DNA from 4 places in the Streptosporangium sp. NPDC049046 genome. Region 2 is predicted to be linked to each of the others. Evidence: riboswitches for the same ligand, from Rfam matches in the RefSeq annotation. Region 2 holds a riboswitch; each other region holds the start of a gene.
The links. A riboswitch is a leader RNA that binds a small molecule or an ion and turns the genes downstream of it on or off. The one in region 2 is predicted to bind cyclic di-AMP.
Positions count from the first base shown of each region.

Region 1 (7,175 bases), on a different contig from region 2:
GAAGGGCAGGATCACCGCCTTCAGCTGACCGGTCCAGCCGAGCGTGACCATGAGCTCGTACAGTGGCACGACGCCCATCTGCTGGAGCGGGACCATCATCGTCACCAGGATCAGGCCCAGCAGGATCTTGCTGCCCCTGAAGCGCAGCTTCGCGAAGGCGAAGCCGGCGAGGGTGGAGATCAGCACGACCGAGACCGTCACGGTGACCGAGACGATGGCCGAGTTGATCAGGCCGGTCATGAAGTAGGCGTCCTCGGTGGACAGCAGTCGCGCGATGTTCTCACCGAGGTGGCCGCCGGGGAACAGCGGCGGGGGTACGTCGATGGCCTCCTCGTTGGTCCGGGTGGCCATGATGAACATGTAGTAGATGGGGAACGCCGACAGCACGAGGGCGAAGGCCAGGACGACCTTCGTCAGCGGGCCCGCGTCCCAGATGCGGTTTCGCGCGGCCGACTGGCCCGAGGGGCGTCGGGAGTGCTGCGCGGGGGGCCGCCGGAGCTGGGTGGCCGTCACTTGGAACCCCCGATACGGCGGGTGAAGGAGTAGTTGATGAGTGTCCCGATGAGGATCAGTGCGAACAGCAGCCACGAGGCCGCGGCGGCGTAGCCGAAGTCGAAGTCGCGGAACGCCTCCTTGACGATGAACATCGCCACGGTCTGGTACTGGCCGGTGGCGCCACCGCTCATCGTCGGGTTGCCGTCGAACATGACCGGCTCGGTGAACAGCGTCAGGCCGCCGATGGTGGAGATGAAGACGACGAAGATGATCGTCGGGCGGAGCATCGGGATGGTGATCTGCCAGAACTGCCGCCTGGGCGTGGCGCCGTCGATGGCGGCGGCCTCGTAGAGGTCCTTGGGGATGGTCTGCATGGCGGCGAGCAGGATGATCGAGTTGTAGCCGGTCCAGCGCCAGTCGATCATCGTGGAGATCGCGATCCACGCGGACCACTTCTCGTTCTGCCAGTTGATCGCGTCGACCCCGAAGAAGCTCAGGAACCAGTTGATCATGCCGTAGTCGCGCCCGTAGAGCTGGGTGAAGACGACGGCGACGGCGACGACGGAGGTGATCAGCGGCAGCAGTACGCCGAGGCGGAAGAAGAGCCGTCCCCGGATGCGCTTGTTGAGCGCGTTGGCCAGCAGGAGGGCCAGGACGAGCTGCGGGATCGTCGACATGACGAACATGCCGAGGGTGTTGATCACCGCGTTCCAGAAGGCCTCGTCGGTGATCAGCTCGATGTAGTTGTCGAGGCCGACGAGAGTCTTGTCTCCGGCGAGCTCCCAGTCGTGCAGGGAGACCCAGAGGGTGTAGCCGAGGGGGAAGACGCCGAAGACGGCGAAAAGCAGGAAGTACGGGGATACGAGGAAGTAGGGGGTCGCCCGGAGGTCGAAGCGAGACCACCCACCGCCCTGCTTCGGTCCGCGGCGCCCGCCGGACCGGCGGGGGCCGGGCCGTGGCGGCGCGGCCGGGGAGTCGACGTGCAGTGTCATCGGTCAGAGCCTTTCAGCGGGGGCAGGCGACCGGCCCGGCTGCGGGATCGCCACAGCCGGGCCGATGCGGGGCGGTACGGGGATCAGCCCGCTGCCTTGACGCCGGCCTCAAGGAACTTGGTCCAGGCCTGGTCGTAGGGGACCGAACCCTGGTCCATGCCCTCGAGGACCTTCTCCACCGCGGTCTTGACCTGGGCGTGCTTCTCGCCGAGGAAGACGGGCAGCAGGTCCTTGACCGAGGCACCGAAGATCTGGCCGGTCGGCGCGTCGTTGAAGAACGGGTTCTTCAGGTCGGCGACCGCCGGGTCCTGCTGGGCGGGGATGGAGCTCGGGAAGGCCGCGGCCTCCTGGAAGGCCATGACGTGGCCCTCCTTGCCGGTGAGGTAGTTCAGAACCTCGGCGGCCTCCTTGGGGTGCTTGCTCTGCTTGGGAACCGCGAGGTAGGAGCCACCCCAGTTGCCCGCGCCGCCGGGCACGGCCGCGACGTCCCACTTGCCCTTGTTGTCGTCACCGGCCGCACCGGAGACCACGCCGAGCATCCAGGCAGGGCAGCCCATGGTCGCGAAGGCGCCCTTCTTGATCGCGGCGTTCCACGGCGGGGTGAACGAGGCGAGCTTGGCGGTCAGACCGGCCTCGCTGAAGTCCTTCACCGTGTCGAAGGAGGTCTTGATGGCCGGGTTGCTCTCGATGATGAGCTGGTTGTTCTTGTCGAAGTAGGCGACGTTGCCGTTCTTCGGCGCCTCCTGCGACAGGATCACGTTGTAGAGCGTGTTCGGGCCGTCGAGGAACTTGGGATCGGTCTTGCCGGGGTTGGCGGCCTTGAACTTCTCACCGATCGCCTTGAAGGCGTTCCAGTCCGGCCAGAGCTTGCCGACCTCCTCGCGGTCGGTGGGCAGGCCCGCCTTCTCGAACAGGTCCTTGCGGTAGCACATGGTCATGCCACCGATGTCGGTGCCCAGGGCGAAGAGCTTGTTGTCGGCGTTGATGCCGTTGTCCCACTTCGCTGCGGGGAAGTCGGCCTTACGGCTGTCCAGCCCGTACTCGGCGAGGTCGGTGAAGAACTGCGGGCGGGCCTTCATGAGACCCATCGCGCCCTCGTCCAGGGCGATGATGTCGGCCGCGCCGCTGCCCGCCTGCAGGCGCTGGAGCAGTTGCGGAAGATAGACGTCCTCGAAACGGTCGGTCAGGTTCTGGTACTTGACCTGGATGTTCGGGTTCGCCGCGTTCCACGTCTCCACGGCCTTGTCGTAGCCGAAGTTCTCACCGCCACCGAAGGTGTGCACGGTGATGGTTACCGGCTCGGCCGGGGCGGAGGAACCGCCCTCCGCGGCGGGTGCCGCCGGCTCGCTGGAGCTACATGACGTGATGGCCAGGGCGGTGGCCGCCATGACCGCGACGGCGGCGAGCTTGCCGTGTCGCTTGTTGTTCAACATTCCGGACCCCTCTCAGGTGGTCGCCCGAACTTCATTGGGAGGCGACATCGCGGACCGGTCCCCGACAAACGCGGTCGTCGCGACGAGATCGTTCCTCAATGTGCTTTTGGGAGCGCTCCCACGAAGAGTGGACGATGGGCAACCAGGACGTCAATATGCCGAAACTCAACCGTTACATCCAGCCGCTTTAGGTGGGACTTTTGGTGTGAAAAGTCGACATACCTCCCACAAGGGTGATTGGGAGCGCTCCCATCTCACGGGCATACCAGTTGGGGCATTTCGTGGCCGTGCGGGGCTCGCGGAGGGGAGAGAGAGGGGCGGGCGGGGTGGAATATGGAATATCGTCAGGGGCACCGCTCGAACGAGCGGTGCCCCTGGGAGTGTGATGACCGGTCCGCGTTCACCGGCGGGGGGCCGGGGCGGCCGGAGGTCAGTCCGAGTAGACCGGGTAGCCGTAACCGACGACCTGGGAGACGGGCCTGACGCGCTCCTCGACGGCGCCGTTGCCGGTGTTGCCCTCGATCGTGGTGATCGTGCCGTTCCCGTTGTCCTTCTTCACGAAGCCGACGTGGTCGATGCCCTCGATGCTCTTGCCGCCGGCCCAGTCGAAGTAGACGACGGCGCCGGGAGTGGGGGCGGTGCCCCAGTGTCCGTTGTTCTTGAACCACTTGGCGTGGGCGACGGTGTAGGCGTCCCAGCCCATCGTGGGGCGGATGCCGGCCGTCTCGCCGACCCAGGAGACGAACATCGCGCACCAGGGGGCGTTGGCGTACTCGTACACGCTCTTGCCGCCGTCGCGGGCCATGGTCTCCTTGGCGCGAGGGCTCGAAACGTACCAGGACTGGAACTTGGTTCCACCACCCTGGGCGTTCTCGCGGACACCGATCTGCTTGGAAGCGATGTCCAGGATCTGTGCGGCGGAGACCTTGGGAAGGCCCTCGGCGATGACCTGCAGGGAGGTCTTCGCGGCCCCGGCGTCCTGCGCGCGGGTGTCGGCGGGCGGTGCGTTCACGACGCCGTGGCCGTCGGCCAGAGCCGCGCCGGTGGTGCCCGTCGCGAGGACGGCGCAGGCGCCCAGGACGGCGCAGACGGCGCGGGGGGTGGAGGTGAGGCGATGCTTGGTCATGCGGGGGTTCGACTCCTTGCTTCGCTTCCATACCGCCTACCGGGTTAGCTGACGGGTTCGGGCTGGGAAGTGCCCTACGACGCATGAGTGCGTTGATTCACCCCAGGAACGTGGTTCCCCGGTTCCGCAGACTTCGCGGATTCGGCGGCCGTGCTCACCGACGGCGGAAGGTTCCGCCGGGTGGAGCGCGGTCGGGCAATGTGACGGCAATGCACAGATCTGTATAGACCTAGACAATTGCCATGAACAGGACGAACGTACGACAACCCGGCAGACGATTACAAGTGGGACACATTGCTCTGACTTGGTAATACGTCCCAAATGAAGGGGTACGGCGGGGTGCCGCCTGGCGAGGGAGGGGGGAGTCGATCACGCCCCTCCGGCGCCGGGCGCACCTTCCTCCGGGGGTGGAGGGGCGTCCGGGATCCCCCGCGTTCACGGCGATCCGGGTTTTCCCGACCCGCCCGAGAGGTGTCGGCCAGGGTGTGCTACCGCGCGTGGGGAGCCCTTCCGCCGAAGATCATATAATCACCATTTTTTAGAACAAGTATTCGATGGTAAAAAGTATGCGGATGGTAGGAGTTCTCCCATGGAAGTGCCGGAGAGCGCACACGGGGCCCGGCGGCTCACGACCATGCCCGAGGAGGTTCTCGCGGCCTCCAGGTGATCGGGGTCCACGGCCGGCGCCTCCCCGCCCGGCCCGCGACGATGAATCGTCGTGGCCCCGCCGACGCCGGCCCGCCCGACGGACATCCGGTCGTATCCGATCTCGGACGGTGGCGGCGGAGAGGTAAAGACCAGAGAGATCATCTGCAATCTCGCGTGGTCGGTTGTTCACCCGCAGTTCCCTGCTCCTTAAGGCCACCGGGTTAGGTTGTGCCAGTCGTGAACGGGTCATCGCCCGGCGTGGAGGACGGTCGAGACCACGCGCGGGAGCAGGATTCGACCATCGCCTGGGTGGAGTCCCCGCTGCAGATGCTCTGCGCGGTGGAGGCCCACCATGCCGGGCTGCTCGGCGCCCGCAGCCATCTCGTCCCCCGGGCGAAACTCCGCCCGCTGGCCGTGACAGGCCGCGAACTCGGCCGCCTCACCCTGCCGAGAGGGCTTGAGCTCACCCCGGCGCGCCCGGACATGCCCCGGCCGCGCCGGGGGGAGACCTGGGCGGTGGGCGACGCCTTCTCCGGCAAGGTCCAGTTCCGCTGGCTCACCGCGTCCCCCGGCCGGATCGTGATCGTCGACGACGGGCTCGCCACCATCAGGCTCCTGGAACTGCTCACCGGCAGGACGGGAACGCCCCTGCTGAGGGCGAGGGGGAAGGCGGGGAGGCTCAGGACCGTCCTCGCCACGGCGGCCGGGCTCAGGCTGCGCGCCGCCGCCCGCGCGGGGCGGTTGTCGATCTTCACCGCGCTGCCGGTGCCCTCCGACCTGGCGAAGGCCGTACGTGCCAGGGGAGTCGAGCTGGTCACCCACGACTTCGCCTGGTTGCGGTCCCAGCCGCTGCGAAGGCCCCGCCCCGCCGAGCGCACCGTCGTCCTCGGCACCTCGCTGGTCCGCAACGGCCTGATCCACCGCGAACGCTACTTCGGCTGGCTGGCCGGGCTCGGATCGGCCGAGCCGGTGGCCTACTTCCCGCACCGCCGCGAGGACCCCGGCGACCTGGCCCGGGTCGGGGAGCAGCCGGGAATCACCGTCTACGACGGCGGGATCCCCGCCGAGATGACCCTGCGCGGCCTGGCCGCCGAGCAGCGGGTGCTGAGCCTGCCGTCCACCGCGGTCACCTCCCTGCGGGTCCTGCTCTCGGCCCGGGGGGTCGCCGTGGAGACGGTGGACGTTCCCGACGAGTGGTGGACGGCCGAGGCGGCGCCGTCACTGCGCTCCCACCTGTCGAGGTTCGCCCATCACGACACGGGAGTCACCGGGTCATGACCCGACGGCCGAGGCCGGGCGGGCTCGCCGCTCGCGCCACGCACACCGTGCCCGTACACGAAACCGGGGAATTCCCCGCCGGAGGTTTTCTTTGAAGGTCCTGGCCGTGGCCGACTCCGACTCCTACCTGAAGTGGGCGGCCTGCCTGCTGCGGGACCTGCCCGCAGGCTGTGAGTCGGAACTGGTGGTCGTCCGCACCCCCATCACCCCTTCGCCGGCGCAGATCCACGCCGCCGTGGCGGGCTCGGCGGCAGACCCGCCGGTGCTGTCGGCCCGCGCGCTGCGCCGGGCCGCCGAACGATTCAGACCCGACGTGGTGCTCGTCGCCTGTACGGGACCGGTGGTGGACGTGCTGACCGCAGACGTGCTGACCGGGCTGCGGCCCCGGCCGGTGTTCGTCTCGGGGCTGCCGGGCATCTCCGTCCCCGCCACCGAGAAGGCGTGGCTGTTCCGCAGCGGATGCGACCTGTTCGTGCTGCACAGCGGCCGGGAGGTCGAGGAGTTCTCCGAGATCGGCGCCAGACTGGGCGGGGGCGGCCAGATCGGGCTGGCCAGGTTGCCGTTCCTGCGCGGTGACGCGGAGATCGCCGCCACCGGGCCGCGCGACCGGGTGGTGTTCGCCACCCAGGCCAAGGTGCCCAAACGCAGGGAGGAGCGCGAACGCGTCCTGCTCGCCCTGGCCGAGCTGGCCGGAAGGCGGCCCGACCTGGACGTCGTCGTCAAGCTTCGGGCCCTGGACACCGAGCGTCAGACCCACAACGAGCGCTACCACTACCAGCGCCTGTGGCAGTCGCTCGCCGAGGAGGGCCGGGTGCGCGCCGAGGCCGTGCGCTTCGCGGTGGGGCCCATGCACGAGCACCTGGCCCACGCGGTGGGCTTCGTCACCGTCAGCTCGACCGCCGCGCTGGAGGCGATCGCCCAGAAGGTACCGCTCCTGGTGCTGTCGGACTTCGGGGTCGGCGCCGAGATGATCAATCTGGTCTTCGAGGACAGCGGCCTGCTCGGCACCCTCGACGACCTCTCCGCCGGGCGCTTCCTGCACCCGGACGACGCCTGGTGCAAGGTCAACTACTTCCACCCCGGTGGCGAGAGCGACTGGGTGTCGCGGATGGTCTCTCTGGTGGGAAAGGCTCGCTCCGGCCGCCTCGCCCCGGCGATGTCCCTGCTCGAAGGTCCCGAGTACGCCACCGCCCGCCGCCGCGC
Region 1 is NZ_JBEZEZ010000004.1:126,890-134,064, reverse strand. Features, by position in the region: gene AB0B96_RS06995 (carbohydrate ABC transporter permease) at 1-435, opposite strand, end outside; gene AB0B96_RS06990 (sugar ABC transporter permease) at 510-1,487, opposite strand; gene AB0B96_RS06985 (extracellular solute-binding protein) at 1,571-2,920, opposite strand; gene AB0B96_RS06980 (CHAP domain-containing protein) at 3,351-4,046, opposite strand; cyclic di-AMP (ydaO/yuaA leader) riboswitch at 4,065-4,203, opposite strand; gene AB0B96_RS06975 (hypothetical protein) at 4,932-5,972, shown strand; gene AB0B96_RS06970 (DUF6716 putative glycosyltransferase) at 6,064-7,175, shown strand, end outside.
Region 1: it holds a riboswitch for cyclic di-AMP, as region 2 does, so the genes downstream of both, AB0B96_RS06980 (CHAP domain-containing protein) here and AB0B96_RS16585 (C40 family peptidase) in region 2, are expected to answer to the same signal.

Region 2 (7,175 bases):
AGACGCTGCTCGTCGTGGAGGTGGTCTCCCCCAGTAGTCGGAGCGACGACCACGTCACCAAACCGGAAAACTGCGCGATCGCCGGGGTTCCGCTCTATCTGGTGATCGACGCCACCCAGAATCTCGCCCGGCTCCTCAGCCATCCCGGGGAGAGGGGCTACCAGCGGCAACACCAGGTGACCCTTGGAGAGCCCCTTGAGCTCCCCGCTCCCTGGAACCTCACGATCGACACCGGCAAGCTGACCGAAGGGTAGGCCCACTCGGCGGGAGGCCCGGCCGGGGCGGGAGGCCGGAGCCCCCGCCGAGCGGGGATCCCCGGACGCCTCGACCGGGCCTCTCCCGCACGGGATCGGCCCTGCACTCCGCGCGCGACCTCGATCAACCTGAAGTGATCACTCGTCGCACCGGATCGGACACGGCCGCTGACCCGCGACGACACGACGCGTGTGGAAAACGGGGGCAACGGATCGTGTGGACCCAGCCATACGCTCCGTCGCCCTCGACGGCGGTGGAAGGCGGTCAGCAGATCTTGTGGACCCAGCTGTGCGGGTCGGGACGGGTCCCGTACTGGATCCCCACGAGCTCCTCGCGGATCTTCGAGGTGACGGGCCCCTGGGTGCCGTCGCCGATCGTCCAGGCGCGGTCGGCGCCCTTGACCGAGCCGACCGGGGTGACGACCGCGGCGGTGCCGCAGGCGAAGACCTCGGTGAGCTCGCCCGTCTCGCAGCCCTGCTGCCACTCCTCGACCGACAGGCGCCCCTCCTCGGCCTGGAGGCCGAGGTCGGAGGCGAGGGAGAGGATCGAGTCACGGGTGATGCCGGGCAGGAGGGTGCCGGTGAGCGCCGGGGTGAGCAGGCGGTCTCCGTAGACGAAGAACAGGTTCATCCCGCCCATCTCCTCGACGTAGCGGTGCTCGCCCGCATCCAGCCAGACCACCTGGTCACAGCCCTGCTCGACGGCCTGGCGCTGGGCGACGAAGGCCGCCGCGTAGTTGCCGCCGCACTTGGCGAAGCCGGTGCCGCCGGGGGCCGCGCGGGTGTACTCGGTGGAGAGCCAGACCGTCACGGCCTGCCCGCCTCCGAAGTAGGCCGCCGCCGGAGAGGCGATGACCATGTACTTGTAGCTCCTGGACGGGTAGTTGACACCGAGCGCCGGCTGCGTGGCGATCATGAAGGGGCGCAGATAGAGGCTGTGCCCCGGCGTGGTCGGGACCCACTCGCGGTCGGTCTGGACGAGCAGCTCCAGCGACTCGACGAACGTCTCCTCGGGCAGTTCGGGCATGGCCATCCGCAGCGCGGAGCTGTTGAAGCGGGCGGCGTTCGCCTCCGGCCGGAAGGTCACGATCGCGCCGTTCTCCTGGCGGTAGGCCTTGAGCCCTTCGAAAAGCTCCTGCGCGTAGTGGAAGACCGACGTCGCGGGGTCGAGGCTGAGCGGGCCGTACGGCATGAGCCTGGCGTCGTGCCAGCCCTCCCCCTCGGTGTAGTCGATCGAGATCATGTGGTCGGTGAAGACCTGACCGAACCCGGGGCTCGCCATTACCTGCTCGCGCTCTGCCGCGGTGCGAGCGTGGTCGGAGAGCTGCACGTCGAAGCTGAGCTTCTGAGCGGTGGTCATCGCACGGATCCTTCTCTTGAGGTCTGGCTTACCCTTGGGGTCCATTCTGCGTCGGACCGGGTAACGGGAAACTACTCCATCCATGCCGAAAACCGGCAGTGCTGGAGAAACAAAAACGCGCCTGGCGGCTCAGGTGAGCCGCCAGGCGCGTCGGGGTCGAGGGAGGCGGCTTCCTCAGCCGGCTACTCGGGCGGTGATGTCGTCGCCGATCTCGTGGGTGGTCCGGCCGGCCCGGCCGGCCGTCCGCTCGACCAGGTCGTCGGCGACGGCCTGCTCGACCCTGGTGGCCTCGGCGGTCATGCCGAGGTGGTCGAGGAGCATGGCGACCGACAGGATCGTGGCGGTCGGGTCGGCCTTGCCCTGGCCCGCGATGTCGGGGGCGCTGCCGTGAACCGGCTCGAACATGCTCGGCGCGGTGCGGTCGGGGTTGACGTTGCCGCTCGCCGCCAGGCCGATGCCGCCGGCGATCGCCGCGCCGATGTCGGTGAGGATGTCACCGAAGAGGTTGTCGGTGACGATCACGTCGAAGCGCTCCGGCTGGCTGACGAAGAACATCGAGGCCGCGTCGACGTGGCAGTAGTCGGTCTGGACCTCGGGGTATTCCAGGCCGACGCGGTCGAAGGTGCGGGCCCAGAGGTCGCCGGCGTAGGTGAGCACGTTGGTCTTGTGGACCAGCGTCAGCTTTTTGCGGGGGCGGCCGAGCGCCTTGTCGAAGGCGTAACGCACGACGCGCTCGACGCCGTAGGCGGTGTTCAGCGACTCCTGGGTGGCGATCTCGTGCGCCGTGCCCCTGCGCATGACGCCACCCGCTCCGGCGTACGGCCCCTCGGTGCCCTCACGGACGACGATCATGTCGATGTCCTCGGGGCGGGACCTGCCCAGCGGCGTCTCGACGCCGGGAAAGAGCTTGACCGGGCGCAGGTTCACGTAGTGGTCGAGCTGAAAGCGGAGCTTGAGGAGCAGGTCGCGCTCCAGGATGCCCGGGGGCACGCTGGGGTCGCCGACCGCGCCGAGCAGGATCGCGTCGTATCCGCGCAGTTCGTCGAGGACCGGGTCCGGCAGGGTCTCGCCGGTTTCGTGGTAGCGCTTGGCGCCGAGGTCGTAGGTGGTGGTCTCCACCTTCGTGCCGACCGCTTCGAGGACCTTCAGCCCTTCGGCGACGACCTCGACTCCGATTCCGTCCCCGGGGATGACCGCCAGGCGAATGTTACGCGAATCCATGCAGGCACCTTACCGGTCCGTCTCGGCGATTGAACACCGGTCTCATTCTGCGGACGTGTTCGCACGACAGACCCTCTGATCGTTTTGTCCTTTTTTGCTCCCTATTGACCGTTTCGGGAGGTTTCGTTATGGTCCTCCCATTCACATCACCGCCTAATCCGTACGGGCCATCCCCTTACCGGGCCCGCACGGAGCCGGGGAACCACTCTTTACGGGATCTACCGCACCCCCGGGAACACCGCTCCTCCCCCGGAGCGCGTCCCCGGTCGTCATCAGGCGGATCCCTTGGGGCGAATCAGCGCGTTCTCGCGTCGTAGGGCGACCTCCAGGCCCGAGCCCGACAGCTCACCCGGCCGGCCTTATGGAAGGAATCATCCTGTCCGGCACAGTTCTCCCCCGCGTCCTGTCCATCTCCGCCTCCCTGATCCTCGCCGGCGCCGCGGTGTGCGCGACCTCGACCGCCGCGCTGGCCGCCTCCCCGCCCCCCGCCCCCGGGCCAGCGGCGCTCAAAACCCCCACGCTGAAGGAAACACTGAAGGCCATGGCCGTCAGGCCCGCCTGGCAGAAGGCCGTGCAGTGGGCCATGTCCAAGCGCGGAACGCCCTACGTCTGGGGCGGCACCGGCAACGGCGGCTTCGACTGCTCCGGCCTGATGCTCCGCGCCTACGGCGCCGCCGGGATCAAACTTCCCCGCGTCACCTACGACCAGTACGCCGCCTTCTCCAAGAAGATCGCCTGGAAGGATCTCAGGCCCGGTGACCTGGCCTTCTTCAGCGGTCTCGGCCATGTCGGCATGATCACAAAGCCCGGCTACATGGTTCACGCCCCGCAGAGCGGCGACGTCGTCAAGGAGGAGAAACTCAGCTCCTGGCGCCGCGCCTCCTTCGTCGGCGCGGTCCGCCCCGACCCGCAGGGGGTCCAGCTCGCCAAGCGGGTCGAGCTCGCGACCGAAGTCGTGCCCGGCGGATGAGACACGCCGGCGGATCGCCGCCGGGAGGCCGTGGAGGCCCCGGTGACGGCGAGAACGGGTTCAGCGGGTGGGGGCACCACCGTTGTCCCTGCGGTCCAGAGCGGTCTGGAGCGCGTCGGTGGCCTCGTCCTCTGTCTCCTCGGGACGGTTCCAGGGATACATGTCGTACATGGCGAATCTCGTCTCGGTCGCACGCGAGCAAGGAAGGTGGTCAAGTCTCCGGTCGGGACTCCGACCAGGCCTGATGTCGAGGGTCCGGATCACGGACCGGCGACGGGGGCTTGGAGCCGGCAAGCGCCACGACACCGCGGCGAGTCGCCGGCCTGCCCCTGTCAGGCCTCGCCGCGGCAGGTAGGAATTACGAGAACCTGGCGCATTTCATTCCAGGTTACCTGCCCACGGAAACGCCGTCTCGCCCGGCGTACACACTTCTCATATGCTGAGACGAGATGTGGCCGCCGCCCCGATCATCGGGGCGGCGGCCACATCGGTGGACCACGGTCGTGTTTCCCGTACGTCCCCCGATCGGTCCTGGGTGATCGCATGTCGTCCTGGATCGGGAAGGGCCACCGACCCGCGACGACGCGGCACGCGCGGGAAACGGGGCTAGTCGGCCAGGTCGGCCGAGCGGCCGCTGTCGGCGCCGATCTCCGCGCCGATCTGGTCGATCACCTCTGCCGGGATCGCGGTGTCGACGGTGAGGGCGATCAGCGCCTTGCCGCCCTTGGCGTCCCGGGCCACCTGCATCGAGGCGATGTTGATCGAGTGGTCGCCGAGGATACGGCCGACCACGCCGACGATGCCGGGACGGTCGGTGTAGGTGAAGAACGACAGGTGGTCGGTGGGCTCGATCTCCATCTGGTAGCCGTTGACCTCGACGATCTTCGTGATCTGCCTCGGCCCGGACAGGGTGCCGGAGACCGAGACCGTGCGGCCGTCGGCGAGGACGCCGCGGACCGTCACGACGTTGCGCCAGTCGGGGCTCTCGGAGCTGGTGACCAGCTCGACCGACACCCCCCGGTCCTTGGCCAGCAGCGGGGCGTTGACGTAGGTGACCGAGTCCTCGACCACGTCGGTGAAGACGCCCTTGAGCGCGGCCAGCTCCAGCACGCGGACGTCGTGGGAGGCGATCTCACCGCGCACCTCGACGTCGAGCTTGGTGGCGACCTCGCCCGCGAGGGCGGTGAACACCCGGCCGAGCTTCTCGGCGAGCGGCAGGCCCGGCTTGACGTCCTCGGCGACGGCACCGCCCTGGACGTTGACCGCGTCCGGCACGAACTCCCCGGCGAGGGCGAGCTTCACGCTGCGCGCGACCTGGGTGCCCGCCTTCTCCTGGGCCTCGTGGGTGGAGGCGCCCAGGTGCGGGGTGACGACGACCTGGTCGAGCTCGAAGAGCGGGCTGTCGGTGACCGGCTCCTTGGGGAACACGTCGATGCCGGCGCCGGCGACGCGGCCCTCCTTGATCGCGGAGTAGAGGGCGTTCTCGTCGATGATGCCGCCCCGGGCGACGTTGATGAGGCGCACGTTCGGCTTGACCGCGTGGAGCTCCCTGTCGCCGATGAGACCGATGGTCTCCTTGGACTTGGGCAGGTGCACCGTGATGAAGTCGGCCTCGCTCAGGGCCTCCTCGAGCGAGACCAGCCGGACGCCCATCTGCGCGGCGCGGGCCGGCTGCAGGTAGGGGTCGTAGGCGATCAGTTCGACGCCGAACGGCTGGAGGCGCTGCGCGACCAGCTGGCCGATCTTGCCGAGGCCGAGGATCGCGACGACCTTCTCGTCGAGCTCCACCCCGGTGTACTTCGAGCGCTTCCACTCGCCGCCCTTGAGCGCGGAGTGCGCCTGGGCGACGTTGCGGGCGGAGGCGAGGATGAGGGCGACGGTGTGCTCGGCGGCGCTGGTGATATTGGAGGTCGGCGCGTTGACGACCATGACACCGGCCTTGGTGGCGGCCTCCACATCGACGTTGTCCAGGCCGACGCCCGCGCGGGCGACGACGCGGAGCCTGGGAGCGTTGGCGATCGCCTCGGCGTCGACCTGCGTGGCGCTGCGCACGATGAGCGCGTCCACGTCGGCGAGGGCGGGCAGGAACTGGGCGCGGTCGGCGCCGTCGGTGTGGCGGACTTCGAAGTCCGCGCCCAGAACCGCGAGACCAGCCTCGGAAAGTTCCTCAGCGACCAGTACGACGGGCTTGTTCACAGGCTGGATCCTTACTAGACGGTGAGGGGTGCACGGACCTCACGTAGTCTATCGGCGCTTGTGAACGCGTTCACGAGTGTCCCGCGATCCGAGACGCTTCGCGCCACCGGGAAACCCCTCGGAGAGGCTCCGGAGACGGGTGGGACGTGAGGGGATCTCGCGACCCACGAGGCGATTACCCGTCCTTGACAGATCTCATGCACCAAAATTCAAGTTGGTCTTGATCCCAAGAAAACTTCGCTATTACCCTGATAAGCCGTGGTCCACTACCTATCGTTCCTCATATGAGCATCGGGAACCCCGCTCTCGGCAACGTACTCGCGCAGCACGGCGACCCGCACCGGCTGCTCGCGGCGCTGGCCGAATGGGGACTCCTGGTTGCCGTGCGACCCGACCGCTCCGTCGTGCTCGGCACGACCCAGGCCGGTGATCGTGTCCTGCTCGGATACACCTCGGCGGACACCTACGCGCGGCACCGCGGCAGCCACTCGCTGTCGGCGTGCGACGCCGACACCATCCTCGACATCCAGCGCGTCACCGGCGTGCGGGAGATCGTGATCGACGCGGCGGGTCCGGCGGCCGCGGCCGTGCCGATCGAGGACCTCCAGCGCTACCTGCTCTCGACGCGCAGCGGCCCCACGCCCGCGCTGTCGAGCGCGGCGCCGACGGCGTACGCGACCGGGGCGATGGCCACGGTCTCGCGTCCCGCGCCCGCGCGCCCGCAGAGAACGCCGGTGCCGGCAGCGCCCTCCCAGCCGTGGATCCCGGCACCTCGCCCGCACCTGTCGGGCCCGATGCAGATGGTGGACCCGGGATACCGCCGATGCGACCACCCGATCCTGCCCGCGCTGCGTGCCGCGATCTCACACCTGCTCGTCGACTACCCGCTCGTCCACCACGTGTGGATCTCCGAGGCCAGTACCTCCTCGGGCGCCCCGGGGATCATGCTGCATGTGAAGGTCCACATGTCGGCGGCCGAGGACGTGGTCAGGGACATCCATCGCGGGGTGCGCGCCAGGTTGCCACAGCTCGCCGCGAGCGAGGCGCCGATCCTGATGGCGAGGGTCGCCGACGCGCGCAGCGAGCAGCGGATGGTCGAGCTGGGCGCCCACGTGGTCTGCGCCGACGTCACCGACTGACTCCGGAGCCGCGGGACACCGCGTGTTCGCCGGTC
Region 2 is NZ_JBEZEZ010000010.1:185,536-192,710, reverse strand. Features, by position in the region: gene AB0B96_RS16600 (Uma2 family endonuclease) at 1-254, shown strand, start outside; gene AB0B96_RS16595 (branched-chain amino acid aminotransferase) at 520-1,614, opposite strand; gene AB0B96_RS16590 (3-isopropylmalate dehydrogenase) at 1,789-2,835, opposite strand; cyclic di-AMP (ydaO/yuaA leader) riboswitch at 2,991-3,209, shown strand; gene AB0B96_RS16585 (C40 family peptidase) at 3,197-3,805, shown strand; gene serA (phosphoglycerate dehydrogenase) at 4,412-6,001, opposite strand; gene AB0B96_RS16575 (hypothetical protein) at 6,286-7,140, shown strand.

Region 3 (7,175 bases), on a different contig from region 2:
TCAAGGGCCCGCATCCGGTCTAGACCGAGCCGTGATGTCCTCGCGACATATCCGGTAGCAACCAAACGCCAGGGAAGTGCTATCCGGCAACGAAACAGCACATAGCGGTCTAAATTCCTCTACCAACCGTTGACGCACGACCGCCGGAGAGGTAGAGGAACCCTGCTCGCCGACCACCGACAGGCGGCAACCGGTCTAGACCAGATAATGAAGGTTTGCCGCCCGGTACCGCAACCCCCTACTTTTGACGACATGTTGCTGGCCGAGCAGCGCCGCCTGCTGTGTGAGTACGGCCATCGGGCCGCCACGACCGGACTGGTCGTCGGGACCGCGGGAAATCTCAGCGTCCGCGTGGGCGACCTGGTCGCCGTGACACCCAGCGGCGTCTCCCTCGACCGGCTGGAGCCCGATGCCTGCCCGGTCGTCGACATCGAGGGACACCTCGTCGAGGGCGATCTGCGGCCGTCGTCGGAGACCCCCATGCACCTCGCGGTCTACGCGACCACCGGCGCCGGCGCCGTCGTGCACACCCACTCCGTCTTCGGCACCGTGGTCGCCACGACCATGAGCGAGCTGCCGCCGATCCACTACAACGTCCTGCTGCTCGGCGGGACCGTGCGGGTCGCCGAATACGCCACCTACGGCACCCCCGAGCTCGCCGCCTCCGTCAGGGCCGCGCTCAAGGACAGGCGTGCCGCGTTGATGGCCAACCACGGCGGGGTCACGATCGGCGACGACCTGGACGGTGCCTTCGAGGCGACCAGGTTGCTGGAGTGGCTCTGCGAGGTCTACGTGCGGGCCAGGAGCGTCGGCGAGCCCCGCGTGCTCACCGAGGAGCAGCTCGCCTCGGTGGTCCGGCGCGCCCTCGACCCGCCCACCTTTCCCCGCCGCGAGGACTGAGCGCGGCGCGACCACCTGCCCGTCCTGCACACCGCCGGACCACCCATCGCGAGGACTGACCCCATGCCCCTGCAGCTCACCGGCGCGCCGAGCGATCCGGACCTCATCCGCCTGCCCTGGGACGTCCCGCTGGAGCAGTGGCCCGAGCACCGCCTGGTCTCCCTGCCCCGGGGCATCTCCCGGCACGTGGTGCGCTTCGCCCGCCTGTCGGGCAAGGTGTACGCGATCAAGGAGATCAGCGAGTACTACGCCAAGCGCGAGTATCGCCTGCTGTGGGACCTGAGCCGGATGGACACCCCGTCCGTCGAGCCGGTCGCCGTGGTCACCGGGCGGACCGGCGCGGACGGCGAGCCGCTCGACTCCGCGCTCATCACCCAGCACCTGCAGTTCTCGCTGCCCTACCGCGCGGTCATGTCGGGGACGGTCCGCCCGGAGACGCTCAACCGGCTGCTCGACGCCCTCGCCGTGCTGCTCGTACGACTGCACCTCAGCGGCTTCTACTGGGGCGACTGCTCGCTGTCGAACGTCCTGTTCCGCCGGGACGCGGGCTCCTTCGCCGCCTATCTGGTCGACGCCGAGACGGGCGAGCTGCACCCCATGATCAGCGAGGGGCAGCGGCTGTACGACATCGAGGTGGCGCACACCAACATCTTCGGCGAGATGCTCGACCTGGAGGCGGGCGGGCTGCTGCACTCCTCCATCGACCCCGAGCAGGTCGCCGACTCGGTCTGCCGCCGCTACCACCGTCTGTGGGGCGAACTCACCTCCGACGAGATCATCGAGGAGGTCGACTGGCACATGATCGACCAGCGGATCCGCCGGCTGAACTCCCTGGGGTTCGACGTCGCGGAGATGATGGTCCGCCGCAAGGCGGGCACCGGGCGGCTCATCGTCCGGCCCAAGGTCGTGGACGCCGGGCACCACCAGCGCAGGCTGCTGCGGCTCACCGGCCTGGACGTGGAGGAGAACCAGGCCAGACGCCTCCTCAACGACCTCGACTCCTTCCGCGTGTCACACGGCCTTCGCCACGAGGACGAGGCGATCGTGGCCCACCGCTGGCTCGCCGAGGTCTTCCAGCCCACGGTGCTGGCCGTCCCCCTCCAGATGCGGGGCAAGCTGGAGCCCGCGCAGTTCTTCCACGAGGTGCTCGACCACCGCTGGTACATGTCGGAGGAGGCCGGGACCGATGTCGGCCTGCCCGCCGCGGTGAATTCCTATGTGAAGAACATTCTCATTTTCAAGCCGGACGAAAAGGCACTCATCGCCGAGGACTAAAGGGTTGATTTCCATCCGGGGTGCATAACTTCCCCTCGGGGTGGTGAATCCTCCCCCTTCTCCCATCAAACCCCTAGCCGGAGAGAGTGGTTTCCGAGGCTTTTCCCTACGCTGACCGGGCGACGTTCGAAGTCGTCGGCAAGGGAGAGCACGTGCTCGGAATCGAAGACTGCCTCACCGAGGTAATGGCCATCCCCGGGGCCCTGGACGCGATCCTCATCGATCAGACCAGCGGAACCGCGGTGGCCGCCGGCGGTGCGAGCCGCCATGCCGACGTGGAGAGGTCGGCCGCGGGGCTGAGCGAGACCCTGCGCGCGACGCTCGACGGGCTCGCCGTCACCGTGCCCGGCGGCACGGTCCGGATCAACGACATGATCGTGACCACGGACGGCGGACACCATTTACTGAAGCCGCTGGAAACGCCGTTCGACGGCCCGCTCGTCATTTACGTCAGGCTCGATCCGGAACGCTCGAACCTGGCACTGGCCCGCCACCGCCTCCAGGCCCTTTCCGGCCGTCTGATATCCACGTGAGCCCATGCCCAGCGTCGAGAACATCCTCAGCGGGCTCGCCGGCGACCACGCCACCGGATCCCTGCGACTCGGCAAGGCGGGGGTCGTCTACCTCACCGACGGCCGGGTGACCTACGCCGAGAGCGCGTCCGCCCCTCGGCTGGAGGACCTGCTGGGTGCCCGCTGCGGCATATCCGCCCACGCCGTACGGCAGATCAGGCAGGCCACCACCCGCCGGCGACCGGACCCCGCGCTCCCTCCCGGGCCGCAGGAGTCGCGGGAGCCCCAGCCGACGGGGGGCGAGCGGCTGATCGCCCAGGGCCTGCTCACCAGGGGTGAGCTGGAGTTCTGCGTGCTCAGCACGGTGCTCGACGCCGCGTACTTCCTGCTGCGGGCCACCGGGCACCGGCCCAGGTTCCGGCGGGGGGAGCTGCACTGGCTCGGACCGCAGTGGTACTTCGACGCGACCGGCCTGCTCCGGGAGTGCGAGCGGAGGAAGGCGCAGTTGGAACAGATCTGGCCGTCCGCGGAGCTGGACACGCTCCCGGTCGTCCCGGTGGAGCGCATCGGCGCCCACCGGGTGGTGCTGAGCGCGCTCCAGTGGGAGGTGCTCGTCGGCGCCGACTCCGTCGCGACCCCGGCCGAGCTGGCGCGCAAACTGGGCCGTCCCGCGTACTCGGTGCTGCTCGCCGTACGACAGCTCGCCTCCTCCGGGCTGCTCCGCGTCCCGGAGCCCGGTCCGGCCGAGGCCCCCGCCGTGCCGGACCCGCTGCCCAGGCGGACGAAGGGCGCCACGGAGATCCCGGCGGCCGGGACGGGCTCCGTGGAGACGTCGGAGTGGATCCCCAGGGCGAACGGGGACCCGGCCGACGTCAACCTGCTCATCCGGCTCAGGAACGCATTGGAGGCAATGACTTGAGCCCGGTCACATGCCGATAAGGCTACGGACGCTGAAGTTGATCGGAAGGAGGATGCCGGTGGAACTGCGCGAGGAGATACGCCGTGAGATGGCGATGCTGCGAGAACGCGTACCCGATGTGGACGGGAGCATCGCGTGCAGTGTCGACGGCCTGACGATAGCCAGCGACCTGAGAAACGACATCGAGCAGACGGGCGCGCTCTCCTCCGCGGTGCTCGCCCTGAGCCGCCGGATGACGGGCATCGCCGGCAAGGGCGCCTTCGAGGAGACGCTCATCTCCGGAACCAACGGCTACGCGGCGTTCTACGCCGCCGGACCCAAGATCGTTCTCACAGTCCTGGCACGCCCGGGGACCAATCTCGGACTGCTCAGGCTGGAGGGCCGCAGAACGGCGGATCGACTCGCCGCCGTCAGCTCACGCACATCGATATCCCAGTGATCGGAGACAGTAATGGGCAACATGGACATCTCGCTCAAGGAGATGATGGCGATCGACGGTGCCATCGGCGCGGTCGTCGTCGACTACAACAGCGGGATGGCGCTCGGCGCGCTCGGCGGGTCCAAGGACCTCGACCTCCAGGTCGCGGCCGCGGGTAACACCGAGGTCGTCAGGGCGAAGATGCGGACCATGGAGTCGCTCGGCATCAAGGACGGCATCGAGGACATCCTCATCACGCTCGGCACGCAGTATCACGTGATCCGCCCTATCGCGGGCCGGAGCGGTAAAGGGCTGTTCCTCTACCTGGCCCTCGACCGGAACCGGGCCAACCTCGCGCTCGCCCGGCACAACCTGCGTGGCATCGAGGAGAAGCTCGAAGTCTGATCCTTTGGTGCGGCCCGCGTCCCGGCAGGCGCGGGCCGCACCGGAACCCTCCACGCCTCTCGGGGGCGGTTCTTCCCGGCGTCCGTGCCGCCGGGGACGGTGACGAGGTCGGCTCTTCCCTGCCGCTACCCCCTCGGGGACGGTGACGGGGGCCGGTTCTTCCCGGCCGCCACACCGTAGGGGTCAGTTCTTCTCTGCGGCCACGCCGTCGGGAACGTACTCGGAGACGTGCTCGACCATGACCTTGGGCTTGCCGAGCCAGGGTCGCGCCTCGGCGCTCACCAGCTGGGTCTGCAGGCCGATGCCCAGCTTCCTCGCCATCGCGAAGACGGTCGTCGGCGGCTGGGCCGGGCTGGTGTCCCTGCGGTTCCACGCGCCGGTGGAGAACGCGACCGGGTGGTTCTTGATCCCCGTGCCGCCGCCCCACTTGGTGACGACGTACTGGATGTCGATGTGGCCCATGCCACCGTTGCCGTCCACGCCGAGCGTGCCGGCGTTGAACGTGCCGCCGGTCAGGTCGGCGAAGGTCTTGGCGTCGATGTCGATCATGATGCCCTGGTTGGAGGGGTTACCCGGGCCGCGGTCGCCGACGAAGAACTTCGCCTTCTTGCCCTTGTAGAGGATGTATCCCTCGGTGAACAGGGGCCAGCTCGGGCTGGCGATCATGCCCTTCTGCATCGGCTTGCCGCTGGCGGGAAGTCCGGTGTCACCGGCCCGGCCAGAGGAGTCGTCCCAGAAGTAGGAGGCCGTGGTCGCGCCCTGGAGCAGAACGGCCTCGGTACCGGCGGGCGCGCCGGCCGCCGGGTCGTTCGCGAGGCGGGTGGCGGCGGGGGCCGCGGAGGCGGGGAGCGCCAGGGCGACACCGCCGGAGACGAGGAGGCTCGCGGCGGTGAGGGCCGCGGCGAGGCCGCGCCCGAAGGAGGTGTTCCTGTACGGGGATCGCTCGCCCGGACAGAGCGTGTTCAGGTCGTTCTTGTGCATACCAAAGGAGGGGTGCATGGAGAAATGGCTCTTTCGCGAGGGAACGGGGCGGCCAGGTGCGAACACCGAAGGGGTGCACTGGCGGGGACGCGCTCATCGGAAAAGGTGGCGTAGCCGGATCAGCCGATCGCTACGCGGAGCACGGTCCTGAAGGTGCCACGGTCAGGCGCGGCGGCGAGGTCGAGGGGACGGGGGGCGGCGTTGAAGTTCAGGTGGTCGGTGCCGACAGGGGGTCCACCGACGTGGTGACGCGGTGATCCATGAGGGGATCTCCTCTCCATCTCGTCTACCGGGTTAGCTGACGGGTTCGGGCGGTGGAGTTGCCCTACCGCCGCGCGTTCGCGGCGGATTCACCCCGGAAAATTGGTTCCCCGGCTCCGGAGCCCTGCGGGCCCTCGGGATTCGACGTCGGCCGGCCGCCTCCTCTTGTGAAGGGCAGGTCGCCAACCGATAACAGTGGACACTACCCACCAAACCGGACAAAGCAAAGCAAACACCATGAAAAACCCAGAAGATCTACCTACAAGCTTCAAGGAAGCCCCATCGATTGCCCCGCCAGGTCGACACCCGCCCTACCAGCGAGAACGCCTCTCCCATCCCGGCAACCGCCGCGAGAACCCCCACCCCGGACGGGGTCTCCCCACCGGCGGCCGACAGTCCGTCTCGTGGGACAGAGGTCCTTCCCCAAGACCCACACAGGGCCTCCTCACCGGGGGGCAGCCCATCGCGGACCCCTCACCGAGACCCGCACGGGATCTCCCCCACCCCGCGGGTCATCCCCGTCCGGTCAGTCCCACCAGAACGACCAGGCGTTCCTGCCCTTGATCTGCTCGGCGTAGTCGATGAGGGTCCCCGCCCCCTGGATGATGCTGTCGGGGCAGAACGTCCAGTGTTCCGCCGCGACGTGCAGGGCGTGCTCGGAGGTCGTCGGAGGCGCGGCGACGCTGAGGTCGAGAGTGTTGAAACCCATCCCGACCACCCGCACCCCGAACCTCTCCTCCCAGCTCCGTACGACGGCCGCGAGCGGGACCATCCACTCGTTGTGGTTCAGGGCGCCCTGCCAGCCCATCACGGCCAGGGCGTCGGCCCCGCGCTCCACCGCGACGAGCCCGAGCGGGGTCCTGCGCTCGGCCACCAGCCCGGCGTACCAGTCGGCGACCACACCGGGATCGGCGGCGAGCCTTCCCGCCGGCGCCGGGCCCGGACACTCGGGACCGTAGGGATCGAGGATTTCGAGCTGGTCCAGGGTCGCCCTCTCGATCCAGTCGGACCACACCTCGGCCATGAACGCGGCGGCGTTGTAGTTGTCGATCTGCGCGGCGGTGTCGGGGGCGATCTGACCCGCCGACCAGGGCTGGACGGAGTCCTCCAGCAGGACCGGCCACAGGCCCGACTGCTCGTGCTGAGCCCTCAACCGGGCCCAGTACTCGCCGGAGACCGTCACCTCACTCAGCCAGAACGCCGGACGGCGACGGACCGCGAGCTGAGCGTAACCGGGGTCGGGCCACACCACGTCCCCCGGCGGCAACTCCACCGAGAGCCTCCTGCCCCTGCCTCCCCCGTCCCCCTCGCCTTCGTGGGCTCCTTCTCCCCCATCGGCGAACAACTGGCCCAGAACTGGCGGGAGTCTCTCACGCTCGCAATCGCTCATCTCTACCGATCCGATCCTGACCACGGATCAATTTTGGCCTGTCAACCACCCCGAGGGACAGTTCTGCCCTGGTCCAGGCAAAAATTATCGGTACAGAGGGGAACGAAGCCGAGC
Region 3 is NZ_JBEZEZ010000011.1:26,985-34,159, reverse strand. Features, by position in the region: gene AB0B96_RS17390 (class II aldolase/adducin family protein) at 253-900, shown strand; gene AB0B96_RS17385 (DUF4032 domain-containing protein) at 964-2,175, shown strand; gene AB0B96_RS17380 (roadblock/LC7 domain-containing protein) at 2,262-2,708, shown strand; gene AB0B96_RS17375 (hypothetical protein) at 2,713-3,606, shown strand; gene AB0B96_RS17370 (roadblock/LC7 domain-containing protein) at 3,665-4,045, shown strand; gene AB0B96_RS17365 (hypothetical protein) at 4,058-4,429, shown strand; gene AB0B96_RS17360 (hypothetical protein) at 4,613-5,428, opposite strand; cyclic di-AMP (ydaO/yuaA leader) riboswitch at 5,679-5,828, opposite strand; gene AB0B96_RS17355 (DUF4253 domain-containing protein) at 6,198-6,944, opposite strand.
Region 3: it holds a riboswitch for cyclic di-AMP, as region 2 does, so the genes downstream of both, AB0B96_RS17360 (hypothetical protein) here and AB0B96_RS16585 (C40 family peptidase) in region 2, are expected to answer to the same signal.

Region 4 (7,175 bases), on a different contig from region 2:
CGGACTACCTCGGCGGCCAGGCGCGGGCCTATCACGTGATGGCGATCATCCATGGCGAGGACGACCCTCAAGGGGCGCTCACGGTCCTGGAGCAGGCGACGAAGGTCGCCGAGGCGCTCGGCAACGCTCACTACACCACGACGATCACCCAGTTCCTCGGCGCGGCGAAATCGTTCTGCGGTGACATCACGGGCGGCCAGGAACTGCTGGAAAGCTCCTTGAGAATGGCACGGCGGTTGCACTACCGCTATCTGGAGACGTTCTCGCTGCTCTACCTCTCGAAGCTGTTCGCCGCGGTCGGGGACGAGCGGGCCAGGGCGACCGCCGAACTGACGCTGGCCCACAGCGAGGACGGCAACTTCGGCCATTATCTCGCCGACGCGCTCAGCGTTCTTGGACAGTTGAACCTGGCCGAAGGAGACCTGCCCGCCGCCATCGCCACTCTCGAACGCTCGGTCCGGGTGTGGCGAACCCGCGGCTCGATCCCCTACCTGGCGCGGACGCTCCGTGCCCTCGGCGACGCCCACAGTGCCGCCGGCGACCATCACACGGCCAGGGCCGTCTGGGAGGAGGCCCGTGAACTGTTCCACGGGATCTCGCACGAGAATGGCGTGAGAACGCTGGACTCCCGGCTCGTGTGAAGGGCGGCCAGGCTCTCGGCGACATGTCGCCGTGGATGACCGCCATCAGACGGCGGCGGTCATAGAGGGCCAGGTGCCGCCTGCCGGTTCTTGGGATTGCTTCGTATCGATCGTCCCGCCGTCGTCCCCTTTTTACGGGCTCCGGCGGCGTGCTGGTGGGCGCGGGCGATGGTGGAATCGATGCTGACGGTCCACTCGACCTGACCGATCGAGTCGTCCTTGACCTGCGTCTCCTCCAGCAACCGGGCCCCCGTGCCGTCTCATGCTCGTCGTGCGGCCATTGGGCGATCAGATGGCTGAGGAACCGCGCGCCTGTCTCCCCCCGCGCGTGAGGCGGTCGCGCCGGCCCGCCACATCAACTATCCGCTGCACCTGGCGGATGCACTGGAGCATCCGGCAAGCCTTCAGGGCGTGACCGACGCGCACACCGAAGGCAGGCCGTTCGATAAGGAGCCTCCAAGGTCCGCAGCGTCATCAGGTGAGGACGCTGCACCCGTTCAGCCAAGCAAAGCCGGGTGGCCAGGCGCATGAGGAGCAGCAGGTCGTCGCGTTCTGGACGACCGGCTCGACGCCGGCCGCGGGCGGGCCGCTGATCGAGCCGGCCGGGAGCACCGGAGGGCCGGCGCTCTCCGGTGCTCTGACCATGCTGCTCCCGATCGCGGCTCTCGCCGTACTCGGAAAAGGTCGGGCTGAGGAGGCTCAGCGCTTCGCGAGGTTGTACTGGATGGTGTACTGCCGCGCTCCGCAGCAGCCAGGGTGGCTCGGGTTGGGAGTCCGGATCCAGAGCTGCCCGAAGTTGCTGCCGCCGCGCACTTTGACCGTTCTCATGACCGAATACGCCTTGGAGCCGCCGTCGCAGATTTTGCCGTATCTACCCCGCTGGGCCTCCCAGTTGTTCGCGTTCGCGAAGTAAAGGTCCGGAAAGATGCACCCGCCCTTGGGGAAGCCGTTCTCGCGGATCACGATGGACCGCAGCTGCGCGGACTTGGAGGACTTGTAGGCCCAGGTGGTGGTCACCTTGATCGGGTAATTCCGGCCACGGTGGTCCTTGATCGCGACATAGGTGATCACGGACTGGACCGGCTTGACTCGCTTGACGTAGCTGATTTTTTGGTTGGGTGCGGCGTGTGCGGCGGGTGCCACGAGCAGCCCGGCTCCGAGGGCGGCGGTGAGAGCCACTCCGATCGTGGGAAGCCGGAATCGCGTAAGGGGTCGCACTGGTTCTCCTTCACCATGCAAGGCGTTTCTGGACAAACGATCATCTGACCGGTCGGCAGGTACTTTCGAGAAGCGTGGTCAGGCCGAAGGGTGAGCGTCGAGCCGGGTGAAGATGGAGCCGGCTGGCTGCGCGGGCGCTGAGCACGTGGCCCTCGCACATCCGCATTTCGGCGCTGCCCCGATAACGACGTCAGCCGAAACGCCGAGAACGGACACGACGCCTGCGATCCTCTTCTGCTTGCTGGTCGCTACAATTCCCTTCCCTTCAAGCGTTTTTCGAGTTTTGCGCCGACCGAAATCTATACGACCTTGGTATATTCAGAGAATATGGTCGGCATACGGGCGCTGGATCCTGCCGGGTCCTGCGCGCCAGGTGATGACGGTGCGGACATGGTCGGGCCCGTGCCTGGATCGACCAGTGGAACCTGATCTCGGCTGAACCCGCGCCCGGTCCTGCAACAGGCTCAAGCGGGCCACTGCGAGCCGGCGACCTGGAAGGTGACCGATCGTTTCTTTCCGAACCCGTGACGGTCGTGCCTCCCGACGTCAAGATGGTTCGGATCAAGACCCATGCTCACACCGGCACCGGATTTCATGAAAGCTCCAACACGTATGCGTTCCGACACCCGGCAGACGTGCGGGCGGTGGGCTACTTCAGGAACCACGCTCGGACGAGGGTAACGCTAATCAAGATCAAAGCGTTCTATACGAATGGCTTCGACGGGAATGCGCTGATCGCCCCGGCCATCAATAACAGCAAAGGCTCTTTCCGTAAGGATTGAATAACCAATGGTTATGCGCCTCGATGATGAGGTGATCTCAGAGAAATAATTCGGGCAGTTGCGGATATCCGGTACGCCGCCCGTGGCGTTTCGGGCCTTTCGGGAGAACTCGCCGAAGGCCGGAGAGAAAGACGCGGAGCCTCCGGTGGATGAGTTCTCATCACAAGAAGCCGCAGCGGTGCGGCTTTGGACGAGGGAAGGTTCGCCTGCCGCAAGTGCCTGGGCCCGGGACCGATGGATCCGGCGAGGGCGTCGTCCGGCTCGGGAACCGCTGGGTGACCGGGTGGTGCCGGATGCGAAAAGCCGGCCTCCAATCTGTCTTCGTTGGTCGCCCCCCTGCCGCGCCGGGTGACCTACGGGCGCAACCGGGCCACCTCCCATCCGTCACTCGATCAACTGGTCGGACTCAGGACCTGCTCGTCCAGGGGAACCCGTCCTGCGCGTCCGTGCAGGACTCCGCCGCCCTACGCTCTATCGCGCGCCAACCGAAGATCATGAAGCGGGAAGTCCGCGAAGCGTCCTGAGAGGACCTTGCGACAAGATCACCGCAGGGCAGAAGTCTGGTGGTTCAGTACATCGAGATGTGCGGATGGTCGAAGTGGTTGGCCGTGATGCCGCCTCGGTTCGACATGAACCTCCAGCCGGAGCCGTGGTTGATGCGCTGGCGCCAGATCACGTACTTCACGCCGAGCTTGGCCTTGTTCTTGATGGCCCAGGCGGCGATCTCGTCGCCGAGCGCGAGGTTGGCGGCCGTGGGCATCGCGCCACCGGCGCTCATCATGAAGTCGCAGGCGCGGCCCAGAGGATGCTCGCCGCCGTCGTTGACGGCCCGGTAGCAGCCGACCGAGTACGGCAGGTTGAAGCGCCTCATGACGGCGTCGCGCATGATCCGGGTGCGGTCGGTGATGTTGTCGGGGCCGGTGGGCAGTTGCGGCGCCCAGCTGCCGTCGGCGCGACGGCCGGAACCGGTGGGGGCGAGCCGGTCGAGCTTGTTCTTCATGTCGCGGATCAGCTTCTCGGCCTTCTCTCGCTGCGCCTGCACCTCCTTGGCCTCGTCGCCGATCTCGTCGGTGAGCCTGGCGGCCGTCTCGGCCGCCCGCTTCCTGCGGTCGATGCTGTTGACGAAGCCCTCCAGGTGGGCGGCCTGCTGGGCGGTGAGCTGCTCCATCACCGCGGCGGCGCCCATGTCGCCGGAGAACATCAGCGCGGGCAGCCCTCCGCCGCTGCTCTGGTAGCGCAACTGGACGATGGAGTCGACCTCCCGCTTGGCCTCGACGTAGGTCTTCTCGGCCTTTTCCAGGTTCTGCTTGGCGACGATCTCGGCCTTCTGCGCCATCTTGAGCGACTCGCGGGTGGCCGCGTAGGTCTCGATCAGCTTGTCGACCTGCTTGCCGAGCTTGGCCAGCTCGGCGCGGAGCTTGGCCTCGGTGGGCTTGGGGTCCGCGCTTCCGGCGGTGGGGGCGCCGATGGTGAACACGACGATCGAGCTCAGGCAGAGGGCCAGAGACGCACGCCGACGGAACGTGGGGGACGGGGCCGCCACGCACTCTCCTCTCCTTACGCCTACCGGGTTAGCTGACGGGTTCGGGCTGGAGGAAGCCCTTCCACCGAAGTGGTTTCACCCCAGGTGCGGTGGTTCCCCGGCTCCCGGGCAAGGTGCCCGGGATTAGGCAAATCAGCGTTTACAGCCGATGTGGGAAGGATAGTAGTGGTAAACAGCAGGTCATGCGACCTCAAGACGAGACCAAGCGGTAATCAGTTCGTGACAACAGAGCGCAGCAGTTGTGCTGTCGCCTCGGGCGACACGTCGTTCACGAAGGCGCCCATCGCCGACTCCGACCCGGCGAGGTATTTCAGCTTGTCCGGCGCGCGGCGGATGCTGAACAGCTCCATGTGCGCGTACGACAGATCGCGGCCGGTGGAGACCGGTGCCTGGTGCCAGGCCGCGACGTACGGCATGGGCACGCCGAAGATCCCGTCGAGGCGGCGGAGCACGTCGGTGTAGAGGGGGCCGAACGCCGCGCGTTCCCCGGCGTCCAGCGCGACCAGGTCGGGGACCCTGCGGTGCGGGTAGAGGTGGACCTCCACGGGCCAGCGCGCCGCGGCGGGGACGAAGGCCGTCCAGTGCTCGTTCGAGCCCACCACCCGGATCTCGGCCGCACGCTCCGCGGCCAGGACGTCGGCGAACAGGTTGCCGCCCGTCCGCTCCCTGTGGCGCTCGGCCGCCCCGAGGGTGAGCCTGGTGCGCGGGGTCACGTAGGGGTACGCGTAGATCTGGCCGTGCGGGTGGGCCAGGGTGATGCCGATCTCCGCCCCCCGGTTCTCGAAGCAGAAGACCTGCTCCACGCCGGGCGTCGCCGACAGCTCCGCCGTACGGTCGACCCAGGCCTCCATGACCAGTTCGACCCGCTCGGGGGAGAGCCGCGAGAACGCGGAGTCGTGCTCGGAGGTGAAGCAGACCACCTCGCACCTGCCGACCCCCGGACGGACCTCGCTCAACCCTCCGATCGGCCGGTGGTCGCCCGGCTGGGCGGAGAACGAGGGGAACCGGTTCTCGAAGACCACCACCTCGTAGTCGGAGGAGGGGACCTCGGTGAGATTGCCCGGAGTCGAGGGACAGAGCGGGCACTCGTTGGCGGGGGGAAGGAAGGTGCGGCCCTGGCGGTGCCCGGCCACCGCGATCCACTCCTCGGTGAGCGGGTCGTAGCGCAGCTCGGAGGCGGCGGGACGGGGCGGCAGGTCGCGCCGGTCGGGTGCCGTGCGGTCGGCGTCGTCGCGCCGGTCGAAGTAGAAAAGCTCCCGGCCGTCGGCCAGGTGGGTGATCGTACGCTTCATCGGCCGGCGATCTCGCTCTCGCGCTGGGGGTCGGTGATGATCATCTCGCCCACCGAGGCGGCGAGCTCCTCGCGGGCCTTCTCGGTCATGCCGGAGTCGGTGACCACGATGTGGGCCTCGGCCAGCTCGGCGATCGTGCTGATGCCGACCGTGCCCCACTTGGTGTGGTCGGCGAGCACCACCAGGCGGTGCGCGGAGGCGACCAGTTCGCGGTTGGTCTCGGCCTCGAGCAGGTTGGGGGTGGTGAACCCGGCGCGGGTGCTCATACCGTGCACGCCGAGGAAGAGGGTGTCGACGTGCAGGCCGCGGATCGCCGAGACCGCGACCGGACCGACCAGCGCGTCGGAGGGGGTGCGGACCCCGCCGGTCAGCACGACCGTCTGGTCGGCCCTGGGGGAGCGGTGGAAGACGTCGGCGACCCGGATCGAGTTGGTGATCACGGTCAGCTCGGGCACGTCGACGAGGTGGTGGGCGAGCGTCCAGGTCGTGGTGCCCGCGGAGAGCGCGACGGCGGTGGCCGGCCGGACGAGCCGGGCGGCGTGCCGGGCGATCGTCTCCTTCTCCGCCTGCTGGCGCACCGACTTGGCGGCGAAACCCGGCTCTTCGGTCGAGCCGGGCCCGGCGGCGGTGGCGCCACCGTGGACCTTCTCCACCAGGCCGCGCTCGGAGAGCACCTCGAGGTCGCGCCGGATCGTCATGTCGGACACGCCAAGCTCCCGGACGAGATCGGCGACCCTGACCCCGCCGCTGCCGCGCACCCTTTCCAGGATCGCCTGCTGTCGCTGCTGGGCGAGCATCGCCTCACTCCCCTTAATCCATCAGATTCCACCAAAATACCACGACCAGGTGGGGGAGGTTGTTGGATTGTGCTGGCCGGCCGCTCACAGTCGATCAAGCTCCGCCGCGATGTTCGCCCTCGCCGCCCCCTCCAGATCGGCGACGTGGAAGATCACCGGAAGATCGAGCAGCGAGCGCAGCACCGCGGCCCTTCCTGCCCTGAACACGTCGTCGGGGACGAAGCCGTACTCCTCGCGCACGGCCGCCGCGTAGGCGGCGTAGACGTCGGGGGAGGAGCCCAGGATCGCCAGGTCCGCGTCGGACAGCACGGCCCCGTCCGCGTCGCCGGACGCGGGTGCGTGCGTGACGGTCATCCTGACCAGCCGGGCGACCGTCGCCACATCCTCCGCGGGCACCCCCAGCTCCGGCAGCGCGCGCTCGGCCAGCCTCGCGCTCCGCTCCTCGTTGTCCGCGCGCCGCGGGTCGTAGACGGCGTCGTGGAACCAGGCCGCCATCCGTACCAGGTCCGGGCGCCCCGCGTGGTCGGCGAGGGCGTCGACATGGGTGAGCACCGCCTCCAGATGGGCGGTCGTGTGATACCTGCGGTGCGGCTCGTCGTACCGGGTGATCAGTTCGCGGCCGAGGGGGTCGGCCCCCGCGCCGGCGAGGGATCGCCAGCGGGCCATCAGCTTCTCGCTCATGTGACGGAGCCTAGAGTCCGGTGACGGAGCCGGTAGTCCGGCCTGACGGGTGAGGAGCCCGGTCACGCGTCCATCCAACGGGTGGGGAACGTCAAGACGGGGGAAACGCCGGGGAAATACGGTCCGCCGGAGCCGGACGGATCGCCGTCCAGGCCTTGTGCGACGGACATTCCAGGAGGAATGTGAAGGTCTGGGCGAGTGAGATCGAGTCCCGTACGGAT
Region 4 is NZ_JBEZEZ010000011.1:259,910-267,084, forward strand. Features, by position in the region: gene AB0B96_RS18450 (BTAD domain-containing putative transcriptional regulator) at 1-641, shown strand, start outside; partial or broken gene AB0B96_RS18455 (IS5/IS1182 family transposase) at 770-856, opposite strand; gene AB0B96_RS18460 (hypothetical protein) at 1,341-1,859, opposite strand; gene AB0B96_RS18465 (hypothetical protein) at 2,384-2,641, shown strand; gene AB0B96_RS18470 (hypothetical protein) at 3,210-4,184, opposite strand; cyclic di-AMP (ydaO/yuaA leader) riboswitch at 4,188-4,324, opposite strand; gene galT (galactose-1-phosphate uridylyltransferase) at 4,397-5,476, opposite strand; gene AB0B96_RS18480 (DeoR/GlpR family DNA-binding transcription regulator) at 5,473-6,273, opposite strand; gene AB0B96_RS18485 (metal-dependent phosphohydrolase) at 6,358-6,954, opposite strand; gene AB0B96_RS18490 (hypothetical protein) at 7,153-7,175, shown strand, end outside.
Region 4: it holds a riboswitch for cyclic di-AMP, as region 2 does, so the genes downstream of both, AB0B96_RS18470 (hypothetical protein) here and AB0B96_RS16585 (C40 family peptidase) in region 2, are expected to answer to the same signal.